DNA from 2 places in the Kitasatospora sp. NPDC050543 genome. Region 1 is predicted to be linked to the other one. Evidence: riboswitches for the same ligand, from Rfam matches in the RefSeq annotation. Region 1 holds a riboswitch; the other holds the start of a gene.
The links. Region 1 has a riboswitch for glycine ahead of gcvT (glycine cleavage system aminomethyltransferase GcvT). Riboswitches for the same ligand answer to the same signal wherever they lie in the genome.

Region 1 (6,356 bases):
CCGGGTCGAAGGAGTCCGGCACATCGCTGTGCTCGTAGACGACCGTGCCGCCCTTCTTGTCCGAGGCGTTCACGACCTTGTTGGTGGCCGCGTTGACGCCGGCGGAGCTGCCGCCGGTGTCGCCGCTCTTGGAGCTGCTGGAGCAGCCGGTGACCACCAGGACGGCAGCCGCGGCAAGGGCTGTCAGTGCGGTGCTGCGGGACCTGCGCATGGGTGAGATCAACCCCTTGAGGGAATGGTTAGGAAACGGATTCCTGACGCGAGGTCAGTTGTTCTTGGGGTCGAGGGCGTCACGGAGACCGTCGCCCAGGAGGTTGAAGGCCAGCACGGTGATGAAGATCGCCAGGCCGGGCACGATCATGTACTGCGGGTCGACCTGGTAGAAGGTGATCGCGTCGCTCAGCATCCCGCCCCAGGACGCCTGCGGCGGCTGGATACCGACTCCGAGGAAGCTCAGACCGGCCTCGAAGAGGATGTTGGTCGGGATCAGCAGGGTCGAGTAGACCAGGATCGGACCGACCAGGTTCGGAAGCAGCTCCTTGAACAGGATGAACGGCCCCCGGGCACCCAGGCTGCGGGCCGCGTCGACGAACTCCCGCTCGCGCAGCGACAGCGTCTGCCCACGCACGATCCGGCCCATGTAGGGCCAGTTGAAGAAGCCGATGACGAAGATCAGCACGGTGATGTGCAGCGGCAGGCCGTGCAGTCCGAACGCACCGCCCTGCAGCGAGGCCGAGATGGAGATCGCGAAGAGCAGCAGCGGGAACGCCAGGAAGGTGTCCATCAGCCGGCTGATCACGGTGTCCACCCAGCCGCCGTAGTAGCCGGCGATGACACCGAGCACGGTGCCGATGGCGTTGGACAGCAACGTGGCGCCGAAGGCCACCAGGAGGGAGACCCACGATCCCTCGATGATCCGGGACAGGATGTCCCGGCCGTACTGCGGGTCCACGCCCAGCAGGTGATCGCCGCTCATGCCGCCCCAGTCACCCAGCGGGATTCCGCCGAGGTTGGCGTCGAGCAGGTCCTGGTGGAAGGCGTCGGGATCGAGGCCGAACACGGACTCGATCGGTTTGGCCAGTACGGCGAGCAGTACCAGCAGGATCACGACCACTCCGCCGGCTACGGCGGCCTTGTCGCGCTTGAAGCGCAGCCAGGCGATCTGACTGAGGGAACGGCCCTCGATCTTCTTCGCCGGGCCTGCGGCTGGCTCGGCCTCCGGTGCTGATCCGAAGGTCTCAATGGGTGCGGTCATGGTCAGTTCGGTCCCCTCGCCGACGGTGGCCGGCCCACGGTGCCCCGCCTCGCCGGTGTCCCTGGCCCGATCCGGGCCCGGGCTGCGAGAGCCGGGTGGCGCGACTGGTGCGATCTTGCGGTGCAACGGTGCGGTGGTGCCGGTCGCCTGGTCGGCGGTACGGCGGTGCGGACGTGCGGACGTACTGCGCAAGCGTTACTGCGGCAGCGGTACGGCAAAGCGGTGCTGCGGTACGGCGAAACAGCGGTACGGCGGAAGCGGTGCTGATGGAACGGCACAGGTGCGGCGGAACAGCGGTGCGGCGGAACTCGGGTACAGCGGAACAGCGGTGGTGCGGAACAGCGGTACTCGGTGGTGCTCAGGTACGGCCGCGCGGAATTCGCGTCGCGCGGATCAGGCGTTCAGCAGGCACGTTCGCCCTTGTGAGGCACCGTTCGCGACCTGCATTGCGCAGAACTCTCTGCCATCCGAGCGGCCTTGCGCCAGCCCTGACAACCGAAGGATGCCCAACTGTGATCTGTAGGCATGCATACCGGAATTCGCGGCATAGGGCTCTTCACACAGCTGTTACATGCATGTCAAGATGTCCGCCCGCCATGCCCTCCGAAACGGGCCCGAACGGCCGGAAAACGCCGCGGCCGGCCCGACACGAGGTCGGACCGGCCGAAAGGGCGGGGGCGCGAGGGTGCCTGCGGGTACGTCAGCGCCCGGGGTACCCGGACCCCCACGGCTGCTGCGGCTGCTGCGGCCAGCCCGGCCCGGTGTGCGGCGGCTGCGCCGGGTAGCCGTAGCCCGTCTGCGGCGGGTACGGCGCCGGCGGGTAGGGCGCTGCCTGCGGCGGCCGGCCCAGGCCCGCCGCCTCACGGTCGTAGAACGGCCGGGCGTGCGCGCGCATCCACAGCGCCACCGGGTCGTACTCGTCGGCCATCGCCACCGTCGACACCGCCAGTCCCTGTGGCGCGACCGCGATGGCACGCTGCATCAGCGCCCGTACCGCCTCGACCGCCGGCGGCGAGGTGTCGTAGAGCTCAAGCCCGATCGCCAGGTACGGCTCGCCGACGGCCGGCCGCACCCAGGCCCGGCGCAGCGCCCGGACGGCCCGGACCTCGGCCGCCTGCCGCTCCAGCAGCGCGTAGAACTGCGGAGCCTGCACCTGGGGTTCGCCGAGCTGGAGCGGGCCGGCCGGCAGCCGGTCCAGGCCCGCCGCGATCCGGCGCAGATCCGCCCACGGCACGCCGACACCGCCGCCGGGCGCGTGCGGGTTCAGCCACAGTCCCCAGCGGGTGCGGTACAGCGAGGCGGCGATCTCCGGCCCGGAGATCACCTCGTGGGCGCGCGCCCAGCCGCTCGCCGCGAGCTGCTCGGGCGAGGTGACGGCCGGCGCGTAGCCGTGACCGCTGACGTCCATGTTCCCGTACTGGGCGTCCGGGCTGCCCGGCGAACCGTGCCAGAGCAGCATCCAGACCTGGCCCTCGGCCAGCGCGCGCAGCAGCGCCTCGTACGCCTCGTAGCGCTCGGGCGCGACGTCGCGCAGGGCGCGCTCAAGGGCCGCCGGGTCACCGGTGGGCCGTGCGGCGGAGGCCTGGCCCCAGGGCGGCGGTGCGCCGCCGGGCGCTGCCGGGTTCATCCGTCCACCTCTTCCCCGGCCGCCGGCAGGGCAGCGCCCCGCCGCCCGACGGTCGCTTCACGAAACGCGCACCCTTCAACGGCGCGCTCGCTCCGCTCGCTCACTTCGAGCCCTCTTCCTCGTCCACCGCGGCCTGTCTGGTCGGGTGTCTGCACGCACCCTATTGGGCGCACCGGACAGCCGCCATGCCGACGTGCCCCTACGCGCCGGTCACATCCGCGCGTAGAACGGCTGTACCCGGTTCAGCAGCCACTCGACCACCGGGTCGTCCACGAGGTCGAGCAGTACGAGGTGGACGCCGCCGGGCAGCGGCGCGGTTCCCAGCGCCCGGCCGAGGGCCTCGTTGACGACGGCCGGATCGGCGGGCCCGGCCGGATCGAGCTGGACCCCGACGAACATCACCGTCGGCTCGCCCTCCACGCTGGCCAGCGCCCGGCGGGCGGTCAACACCCCTGGCAGCAGGGATAGTTCGGCCGCAGCCGCGGCGAGGAAGCCGACCGGCTCCTCATCGGACACCGGCTCGCGCAGCGCCACCCGGCCACCGCTCTCACCCTCCTGCGCCCAGCGGTCCTCGCGCGGCCCGCGGCGCAGCTCGGCCACGCCCTCCGGCGGCACCGGAATGCCGACCGGCGCCTGCGGATTGACCGCGATGCCGACGCCGAGCGGCAGTCCGCGCGCGAACTCCCACGCCGGCGCGATCGCGAACGCCAGCCCGGGCGCCTGCTGGGCGAACTGCTCCTGGGAGGAGAACACCGGCACGTACGGCGCCCCGGCCAGCTCGATCGTCGGCAGGTCCAGCGACTGCCCCTGCGGGTCGGCCCCGGCCGGCAGCGGGATCCACACCTGGCTGCGGGCCAGCACCTCGATCACCCGGGGCGTGGCGCCCGGATCGCCGAGCGCGGCGGTGAGCACCTGCTCCAGCTCGTTCGCGGGCCAGCTGCCACCCTGCGGCGCCGCCTCCGGCCCGCCCCACGCCTGCGTCTGCTCCACCGGGTACCCCATACGCCCCTTTACCGTCCCTACTCCTCGCCGCTCCCCGAAGCGTATCGGGCCGGACCCGCCCGCCCCGGCCCGCGCCCGAACCTCACCCCTTCCCTGGCCTGTACTGCGAGGGCGTGCCATGATGTGCGCGTCCTCGTGCGTGATTCGGCGGGGCACCCAACTCCATATCGGCCGCTCGAACCCGCGCGGGAGAGCCCGGAGCGCCCCGGTCACCAGGGGCCCAGCCGGCGCCGAAGGAGCAAGTCCTCCCCGGAATCTCTCAGGCACCCCTACCGCACGGGCGAGGCACATCTGGAAAGCGGACACGGCCCTGCCGTGCGCCCACCCACGGTGCAAGCCGCCATGCTGTCCTGTGGGCAGCGCGCGGTGAAGCTCTCAGGTTGTGACGACAGATGGGGAGACCCAGCCGCCGCATGCCCGCGCGCGGGACGAGGTCCCCATCGGGGTCGGATCCGGCGTGCGCACACCTGAGTGCCCAGCCCAAGGAGTCACAGGCCATGTCCTCCCCCCGTCTCACCGCGCTCGACGCGCTGCACCGCGCCCTCGGCGCGACCATGACCGACTTCGCCGGCTGGGACATGCCGCTGCGCTACGGCAGCGAGCGCGAGGAGCACCTCGCCGTCCGCACCAAGGCCGGCCTGTTCGACCTCTCCCACATGGGCGAGATCACCGTCTCCGGCCCGCAGGCCGGTGAACTGCTCGACCACGCGCTGGTCGGCTTCATCTCGGCGCTCGGCGTGCTGCGCGCCCGCTACACGATGATCTGCCGTGAGGACGGCGGCATCCTGGACGACCTGATCGTGTACCGCACCGCCGAGGACGAGTACATGGTGGTCGCCAACGCCTCCAACGCCCAGGTGGTGCTGGACGCGCTGACCGAGCGCGCCGAGGGCTTCGAGGCGACCGTCCGCGACGACCGCGACGCGTACGCGCTGCTCGCCGTCCAGGGCCCGGAGGCCAACGGCATCCTGGCCTCCGTCACCGACGCCGACCTGCCCGGCCTGAAGTACTACGCGCTGCTGCCCGCCACCGTGGCCGACCGCCAGGTGTGGCTCGCCCGCACCGGTTACACCGGCGAGGACGGCTTCGAGATCTTCTGCGCCCCGGCCGACGCCGAGCGCCTGTGGAACGCCCTGACCGAGGCGGGCAAGAACGCCGGCCTCGTCCCCGCCGGCCTGTCCTGCCGCGACACGCTGCGCCTGGAGGCGGGCATGCCGTTGTACGGGCACGAGCTGAGCACCGACCTGACCCCGTTCGACGCGGGTCTGGGCCGCGTGGTGCGCTTCGACAAGACCACCAACGGCGGCGCGTTCGTCGGCCGCAAGGCCCTGGAGCAGGCCGCCGCCGAGGCCGAGACCAACCCGCCGCGCAAGCTGGTCGGCCTGGTCTCCGAGGGCAAGCGCGTCCCGCGCGCCGAGTACGCCGTGGTCAGCGAGGACGGCACCCCGATCGGGCGGATCACCTCCGGCGCCCCCTCCCCCACCCTGGGCAAGCCGATCGCGATCGCCTACGTGGACGCCGCGCACGCGGAGCCCGGCAGCACGGTCGCCGTGGACGTCCGCGGCCGCCACGAGCCGGTCCAGGTCGTCGCGCTGCCCTTCTACAAGCGCGCTCGCTGAGCCCGGCCGCAGGCCCGCTCCCGCGCTGAGCCCGGCCGCCGGGCCTGCTCGCCGAGCAGCCCGGATCGCGTCCCCCCTGGTCGGCGCCCGCCCCGGCGGGCCATGTCGCCGACCCGTTTTCCGCCGACCGCCCTTCATCCTGGAGAATGACGACATGAGCAACCCCCAGCACCTGCAGTACAGCAAGGAGCACGAGTGGCTGACGGCGGCCGAGGACGGTGTCTCGACCGTGGGCATCACCGCCCACGCGGCCGACGCCCTCGGTGACATCGTCTACGTGCAGCTCCCCGAGGTGGGCGAGACCATCACCGCCGGCGAGACCTGTGGTGAGCTCGAGTCCACCAAGTCGGTCAGCGACCTGTACTCGCCCGCCACCGGCGAGGTCGTCGAGGTCAACCAGGCCGTCATCGACGAGCCCGGGCTCGTGAACTCCGAGGCCTTCACCGGCGGCTGGCTGTTCAAGCTGCGCGTGGACGCGCTGCAGGACGGCCTGCTGACCGCCGACGAGTACAGCGACCTCACCAAGAGCTGAACCCCGGGGGGCGGCCGCAGCGCGGCGGCCGCCCCCACCTCCCACGCCGGTCCTTCGCCCTCCCGCCCGCCGCCACACCTGACGAAAGCGCTGCGCGCGGAAGCCCCATGACGGGAAGACCCACCATGACGGTTCTCAACCAGTCCCTGCACGCTCTCGACCCCGAGATCGCCGCCGCGGTCGACGCCGAGCTGCACCGCCAGCAGACCACCCTGGAAATGATCGCCTCCGAGAACTTCGCCCCCGTGGCGGTCATGGAGGCCCAGGGCTCGGTGCTGACGAACAAGTACGCCGAGGGCTACCCCGGCCGCCGCTACTACG
Region 2 (6,356 bases), on a different contig from region 1:
GAAGTCACTGGAGGCGATGGCACTGAGCACCTGTTCGTTGTGCATGAGCGGCTGTCCGTGCTCGTCGGCCAGGTTGAGCTCGATCTCCAGGCCCAGCACCGCCCTGGGCCGGTCGAACCTGTCCTCCCTGAGCATCCTGTCGAGCGCGTCGAGACAGGACTGGAGCTTGCGGCGGTACAGCTGCCGGTCCGACAGGTCCGCTCGCGTGGCCACGACCTTCTCGCCCATTGGTCCCCTCCTCCTAGGCCGACCGTGCAAGCATCATGCCCATCCCGAAGATCGATACCCGACGGCACCGAACAGGCGACCGGACAAGAGAACTGACGGTCTTTCAGTCAACTTCGGACTTGCCCGGGGACACTGAACGTGATAAACAGGTCACCCTGCGCACCTGTTCGAGTAGAATTCGCACTGCGCACCGGCCCGGCCCCGCACCGCTCCGAAACCCCCTGTCGACGGTGACAGCCGCGCCCGCACGCGATCATGCCCAACCGGACACGGCCAGGTCCCGTCACACCCCGACACACCGAGCCACGCCGGTATGCCGCACACTCGCACGCCGATCTCGCACGGAGAGGCGACCCCGCCCATGACTCTGCAGACCCCCCAGCCCCCGCCCAGCGCCCTGCGCGCCGTCCTGGCCGCGCTCGACTCGGAGACGGCACTGCGCCAGCCGGCCGCCGCCGCCCTGCGGCACCGGGCCGGGCCACTGCTGCCCGCGCACCCGCTCGCGGTCCATGTACTGGACGGCCAGCGCCCCGCGCTCGCGACCGCGCGGCGTACGGGCTGGCGCTTCCTGATCAAGGACGGCAACGAGGTGGCCGCTGCGGCGGAGGTGGTGCTGGGCATGGAGGGCCATACGTTCTCGCACTTCACGGCCGGGCCCTACCTCGACTCCACCGTCCGGGCGCTGCGCCATGCCTGGCAGCTCGCCCAGTCCGTGCGGGGCCGCCACCAGCCCCGGCTGCTGTCGATCCCCGGCCACTACGCCACCGCACTGTGGCTGCACAGCCCCGACGCCACCCCGGCCGCCGACCTGCTGATCCCGCTCGCGCCCGCCCCACTGGGCATCACCGCGCACCGGGCCTATCCGGCGGCCGACCTGCTCGCCATCCTCGCCCGGGCCGCGCTCACCAAACCGCTGGTGCTCGGCATGTCCTGATCCCACCGGACCACCCTCCGGGCCCGCCCGCCGCCGCCACCCCCGACCGGTGGCTCCACGTCCGCCCGGCCCGGCCGCCCGACGCCACCACCTCGCTCACCCGCGGTCCATCACCCGTCACCCGTCACCCGGACGGGTCATCCGGTATGGCCCGATCGGGCCACCCGATGCGATGCCCGTCCGGCATTCAGCTGCGCCTGCCACCATCTGAATGGGTGATCTCTGCCCGGTAGTTGTGGCGCATGTCACCAAATTGCTGCGCGACGGTCCCAGGACGCCGACACTGGGAACCAGCGTGGAAGGTCCACCTGTCCTACCCACAGAAGCGCCGGCTCACACCTGGGCCGGCGGGACAGGATCCGACTACCGCGGCGGCAGCCGGCCGATTCTCGCCGGAACCCGCACCACGGGGAGGATCGCAATGCGAAGCGAGGGTACGACATGTGCCAGCACCGTCCTGAGTGCCCGTCGGCCGAGTCCGAGGACCGCGAGGCAGCTGTCCCGGTGGCCTGCCACCCCGAGCAGGGGTGGAGCCTGCTCTGCAACGGCGTCCTGCTCTTCGAGGACACCGGGGAGCTGCTGCCCGACGGCCGGGTGATCGCCCCACGCCGTCCGCTGGCCGGCGCCACGACCTGACCGCGGGAGTCCGCCGCCCACCCGGCGTGGACGGCGAGCGCCCGAGGGCCCGGCACAAGCGCTTGTGCCGGGCCCTCGTTCGTCGTACTCAGGTCACACTCAGGCGCCGTACTCGTCCAGCGGCGGGCAGGAGCAGACCAGGTTGCGGTCGCCGTACGCGCCGTCGATCCGGCTCACCGGCGGCCAGTACTTGTCGGCCGGGTTGACCCCGGCAGGGAAGACCGCCTCGTGCCGCGAGTAGCCGTGCGCCCAGTCGCCGGCCAGGGTGGCGGCGGTGTGCGGGGCGTTGCGCAGCGGGTTGTCGTCCGCCGCCCACTTGCCGGCCCCGACCTTGTCGATCTCCGCACGGATCTCGATCATCGCCGCGCAGAAGCGGTCGATCTCGTGCAGGTCCTCGGACTCGGTGGGCTCGATCATCAGCGTGCCGGCCACCGGGAACGACATCGTCGGCGCGTGGAAGCCGTAGTCGATCAGGCGCTTGGCGATGTCGTCCACCGTCACGCCCGTCTCCTTGGTGAGCGGACGCAGGTCGATGATGCACTCGTGCGCCACCAGACCGCCGGGGCCCGTGTAGAGCACCGGGAAGTGCGGGGCCAGGCGCTTGGCGATGTAGTTGGCGTTCAGCACCGCGACCTGGGTGGCGCGCTTGAGGCCCTCGCCGCCCATCAGGCGCACGTACGCCCAGGAGATCGGCAGGATCGCGGCCGAACCCCACGGCGCCGCCGAGATCGGTCCGACACCGGTGGCCGGGCCGGCCTCCGACTGCAGCGGGTGGTTGGGCAGGTACGGCGCGAGGTGCGCGCGCACCGCGACCGGGCCGACGCCCGGGCCGCCGCCGCCGTGCGGGATGCAGAAGGTCTTGTGCAGGTTCAGGTGCGAGACGTCCGCGCCGAACTTGCCCGGCTTGGCGAGGCCCACCAGGGCGTTCAGGTTGGCGCCGTCCACGTACACCTGGCCGCCGGCCTCGTGCACGGCCGCGCAGATGTCGGTGATCTCGGTCTCGAACACGCCGTGCGTCGACGGGTAGGTGACCATCAGCACGGCGAGCTGGTCGCGGTGCTGCTCGATCTTGGCCTGGAGGTCCTCGACGTCCACGTCACCGTCGGTCAGAGTCTTCACCACGACCACGCGCATGCCGGCCATCACGGCCGAGGCCGCGTTGGTGCCGTGCGCGGAGGCGGGGATGAGGCAGACGTCGCGCTGGGTGTCGCCGTTGGCCTGGTGGTAGGCGCGCACGGCCAGCAGGCCGGCCAGCTCGCCCTGGGAACCCGCGTTCGGCTGGATGGAGACGGCGTCGTAGCCCGTCACCTCGACCAGCTGCTGCTCCAGCTGGCGGATCAGCGTCAGGAAGCCCTGGGCCTGGTCGATCGGCGCGAACGGGTGCAGATGGCCGAACTCGGGCCAGGTCACCGGCTCCATCTCGGTGGTCGCATTGAGCTTCATGGTGCAGGAGCCCAGCGGGATCATGCCGCGGTCCAGCGCGTAGTCGCGGTCCGACAGGCGGCGCAGGTAGCGCAGCATCGCCGTCTCGGAGCGGTGGCTGTGGAAGACCGGGTGGGTGAGGTACTCGTCCTCGCGCAGCAGCGCGGCGGGCAGCGCCTCGGCGCTCTCGTCCGGTTCCACGCCCTCGACACCGAAGGCGGCCCAGACGCCGGCCAGGTGCTCGCGGGTGGTGGTCTCGTCGCAGGAGACCGAGATGAGGTCCTCGCCGTCCTGGTGGACGTTGATGCCCTCGGCGCGCGCGGCCGCGGCGACGGCGCCGGCGCGGCCCGGGACGCGGGCGGTGACGGTGTCGAAGAACTCGCCGTGCAGCAGCTCCACGCCACCGGCGCGCAGGCCCTTGGCGAGCGCGGCCGCGTAGCGGTGGGTGCGGCGGGCGATGTCGGCCAGGCCGTCGGGGCCGTGGTAGACGGCGTACATCGAGGCCATGACGGCGAGCAGCACCTGCGCGGTACAGATGTTGCTGGTCGCCTTCTCGCGGCGGATGTGCTGCTCGCGGGTCTGCAGGGCGAGGCGGTAGGCACGGTTGCCGTCCGCGTCGACGGAGACGCCGACCAAGCGGCCGGGCAGCGAGCGGGCGTACTCGGCGCGCACCGAGAGGTAGCCGGCGTGCGGGCCGCCGAAGCCCATCGGGACACCGAAGCGCTGCGAGGTGCCGCAGGCGATGTCCGCGCCCAGCGAGCCGGGGGACTTGAGCAGGGTCAGCGCCAGCAGGTCGGCGGCGACGGCGACGATCGCGCCGAGGCCGTGCGCCTGCTCGATGACCGGGGCCAGGTCACGCACGACGCCGGTGGCACCGGGGTACTGGAGCAGCACACCGAAGACGCCACGCTCGGCGACCTCGGCCGGGATGCCCTCGGACAGGTCGGCGACCACGACCTCCACACCGGTCGGCTCGGCGCGGGTCTGGATGACGGCGATGGTCTGCGGGAGGGTCTCGGCATCGATCAGGAAGACCCCGCCCTTGACCTTGCCCACCCGGCGGGCCAGCGCCATCGCCTCGGCGGCCGCGGTGCCCTCGTCGAGCAGCGAGGAGCCGGAGGTCGGCAGGCCGGTCAGGTCGGAGACGACGGTCTGGAAGTTGAGCAGCGCCTCCAGGCGGCCCTGCGAGATCTCCGGCTGGTACGGCGTGTACGCGGTGTACCAGGCCGGGTTCTCCAGCACGTTGCGCAGGATGACCGGCGGGGTGAAGGTGCCGTAGTAGCCCAGGCCGATCATCGGCGTGAGCACCTGGTTGCGGGAGGCCAGCTCGCGCAGCTCGGCCAGGACCTGGGCCTCGCTGCGGCCCGCGGGCAGGTCCAGTCCGGTGATGGAGCGGATCGCCTCGGGCACGGCGGCGGCGGACAGCTCGTCCAGGGAGCCGTAGCCCACCTGGGCGAGCATCTTCTCCTGCGCCTCGGCGTCGGGGCCGATGTGGCGGGTCTCGAAGGGGCTGGCCTGCTCAAGCTCGGCAAGGGTCGCGGTGCTCTGCGGGCGACCGGCGTTCGGCTGGGCGTTCATGGTGGTCGAGGCCTCCTGGTCACGGACCGGCGGGGGCACGCACGCCGGGACGGACTTGGCCGCTGCGGACAGCGGATCGGCCCGGGCGGACGAACCCAACAGGCCTCCCCCTCTGTCATCGGGACCTGAGAGCTTCGCCCGCACGGGGCGTGGGTCGCCCCGCCGGCTTGCACCGTCGGTGAGGGTGGTGGCCGTCGGCTCCCTCGCCGGCGGTCCTGCCCTGCTTTCCAGAGTGACCTATCCCACACGGTACGGATGCCTGAGAGATTCCGGGGAGGAGTTGCTCCTTCGGCGCCCCCACCGCGGCTGGCGACGGTCGGGGACTCTCCCGAGCGGGCTCGGCGGTCGCGCCCAGGGTACCAGCGCAAACGCGTTCGATCACGGGTCCCACCGACTCGTCGCCGGGCGTCCCGGAGTCCCCCGTCCGGCCCAGTACCGGCCCGGACGGCGGCGCTCCGCTCGCAGCCGCCCGGTACATGGCTTTTGGTGTGAAGTGGCGGATGGGAAGGGCCCTCCAGCCGTCCCCCACGGGAGCTCCGCAGCAGCCAGCGCACTGGAGGAAAGAGTGCAGACCGACATCGACCCCCGAGACCTGATCGGACACAAGGCGGTCGACCGCAACGGAGACAAGATCGGCACCGTCGACGAGGTGTACCTGGACGACGCGACCGGCGAGCCCGAGTGGGCGGCGGTGCGGACGGGCATCTTCGGGCGGGACGCCTTCGTCCCGTTGACGACCAGCGAGTTCCTGGGCGAGGAGCTGCGGGTTCCGTACGACAAGTCGCTGGTGAAAGAGTCCCCCGACTTCGGCGTCGGTCAGCACCTGTCGCCCGCCCAGGAACTCCAGCTGTACCGCTACTACGGACTGGACACCCCGACGGAGGGCCGTCAGGCCGCGCAGGACAGCACCTCGGGCTCCCGCCCGGCGGACCTGGACTTCGGGGCCCCGCCGCAGCCCCCCGCCGCGGCGCCCCCCGCGCCTCCGGCTGCTCCCCCGGCGGCAGCGGCAGCCGCAGCGGCGGCCGCGGCCACCACCCAGGTGTCGACGCCGGCCCCCACGCCGATGACCAAGACCCCCGAGCCGCCGAAGACCATGGAGGCGGCCCCGCCGGCCGCCACCACCCAGATGCCGGCCCCACCCGCACAGCCTCCGGCCCAGGCGATCGGCCTCACCTCGCAGAGCCAGTCGGCCGGGCTGGACCGCAAGCCCCCGGCCGTCGAGGAGACAAACGTCCGCGCCGTCGCCGGAACCGCCCCGTCGTCCACCGCCCGCCCGCCGGCCACCCCCGGCGCGGCCATGGAGGCGGGTACGGCGCAGGGCCCTGCCGGTACGGGGCCGGGCGGCCTGCTGGAGATCACCTGCCACGAGGAGCGGATCGACATCACCACCGAGTGGCAGGTGATGTACACCGCCCGGCTGCGCAGGTACGTCACCAGCGAGACGGTCGAGCGCCATGTCCCGGTGGTCCGCGAGCGGGTGCGCGTCGAGCGGGTGCCGGTCAGCGAGGGCGAGCGGGACGCGCTCACCCAGCAGGAGATCGCCGAGGCCGTGGAGGAG

Region 2: another riboswitch for glycine. It lies ahead of gcvP (aminomethyl-transferring glycine dehydrogenase); the one in region 1 lies ahead of gcvT (glycine cleavage system aminomethyltransferase GcvT).

What each region holds. Positions count from the first base shown of each region.
Region 1 is NZ_JBITGZ010000041.1:44,272-50,627, forward strand. Features, by position in the region: gene ACIBH3_RS31985 (ABC transporter substrate-binding protein) at 1-211, opposite strand, end outside; gene ACIBH3_RS31990 (ABC transporter permease) at 266-1,255, opposite strand; gene ACIBH3_RS31995 (enhanced serine sensitivity protein SseB C-terminal domain-containing protein) at 1,956-2,882, opposite strand; gene ACIBH3_RS32000 (enhanced serine sensitivity protein SseB C-terminal domain-containing protein) at 3,093-3,884, opposite strand; glycine riboswitch at 4,061-4,169, shown strand; gene gcvT (glycine cleavage system aminomethyltransferase GcvT) at 4,382-5,503, shown strand; gene gcvH (glycine cleavage system protein GcvH) at 5,658-6,035, shown strand; gene glyA (serine hydroxymethyltransferase) at 6,161-6,356, shown strand, end outside.
Region 2 is NZ_JBITGZ010000005.1:350,598-356,953, forward strand. Features, by position in the region: gene ACIBH3_RS09300 (glutamate--cysteine ligase) at 1-228, opposite strand, end outside; gene ACIBH3_RS09305 (hypothetical protein) at 590-1,162, shown strand; gene ACIBH3_RS09310 (DUF5999 family protein) at 1,604-1,798, shown strand; gene gcvP (aminomethyl-transferring glycine dehydrogenase) at 1,898-4,798, opposite strand; glycine riboswitch at 5,036-5,139, opposite strand; gene ACIBH3_RS09320 (PRC and DUF2382 domain-containing protein) at 5,364-6,356, shown strand, end outside.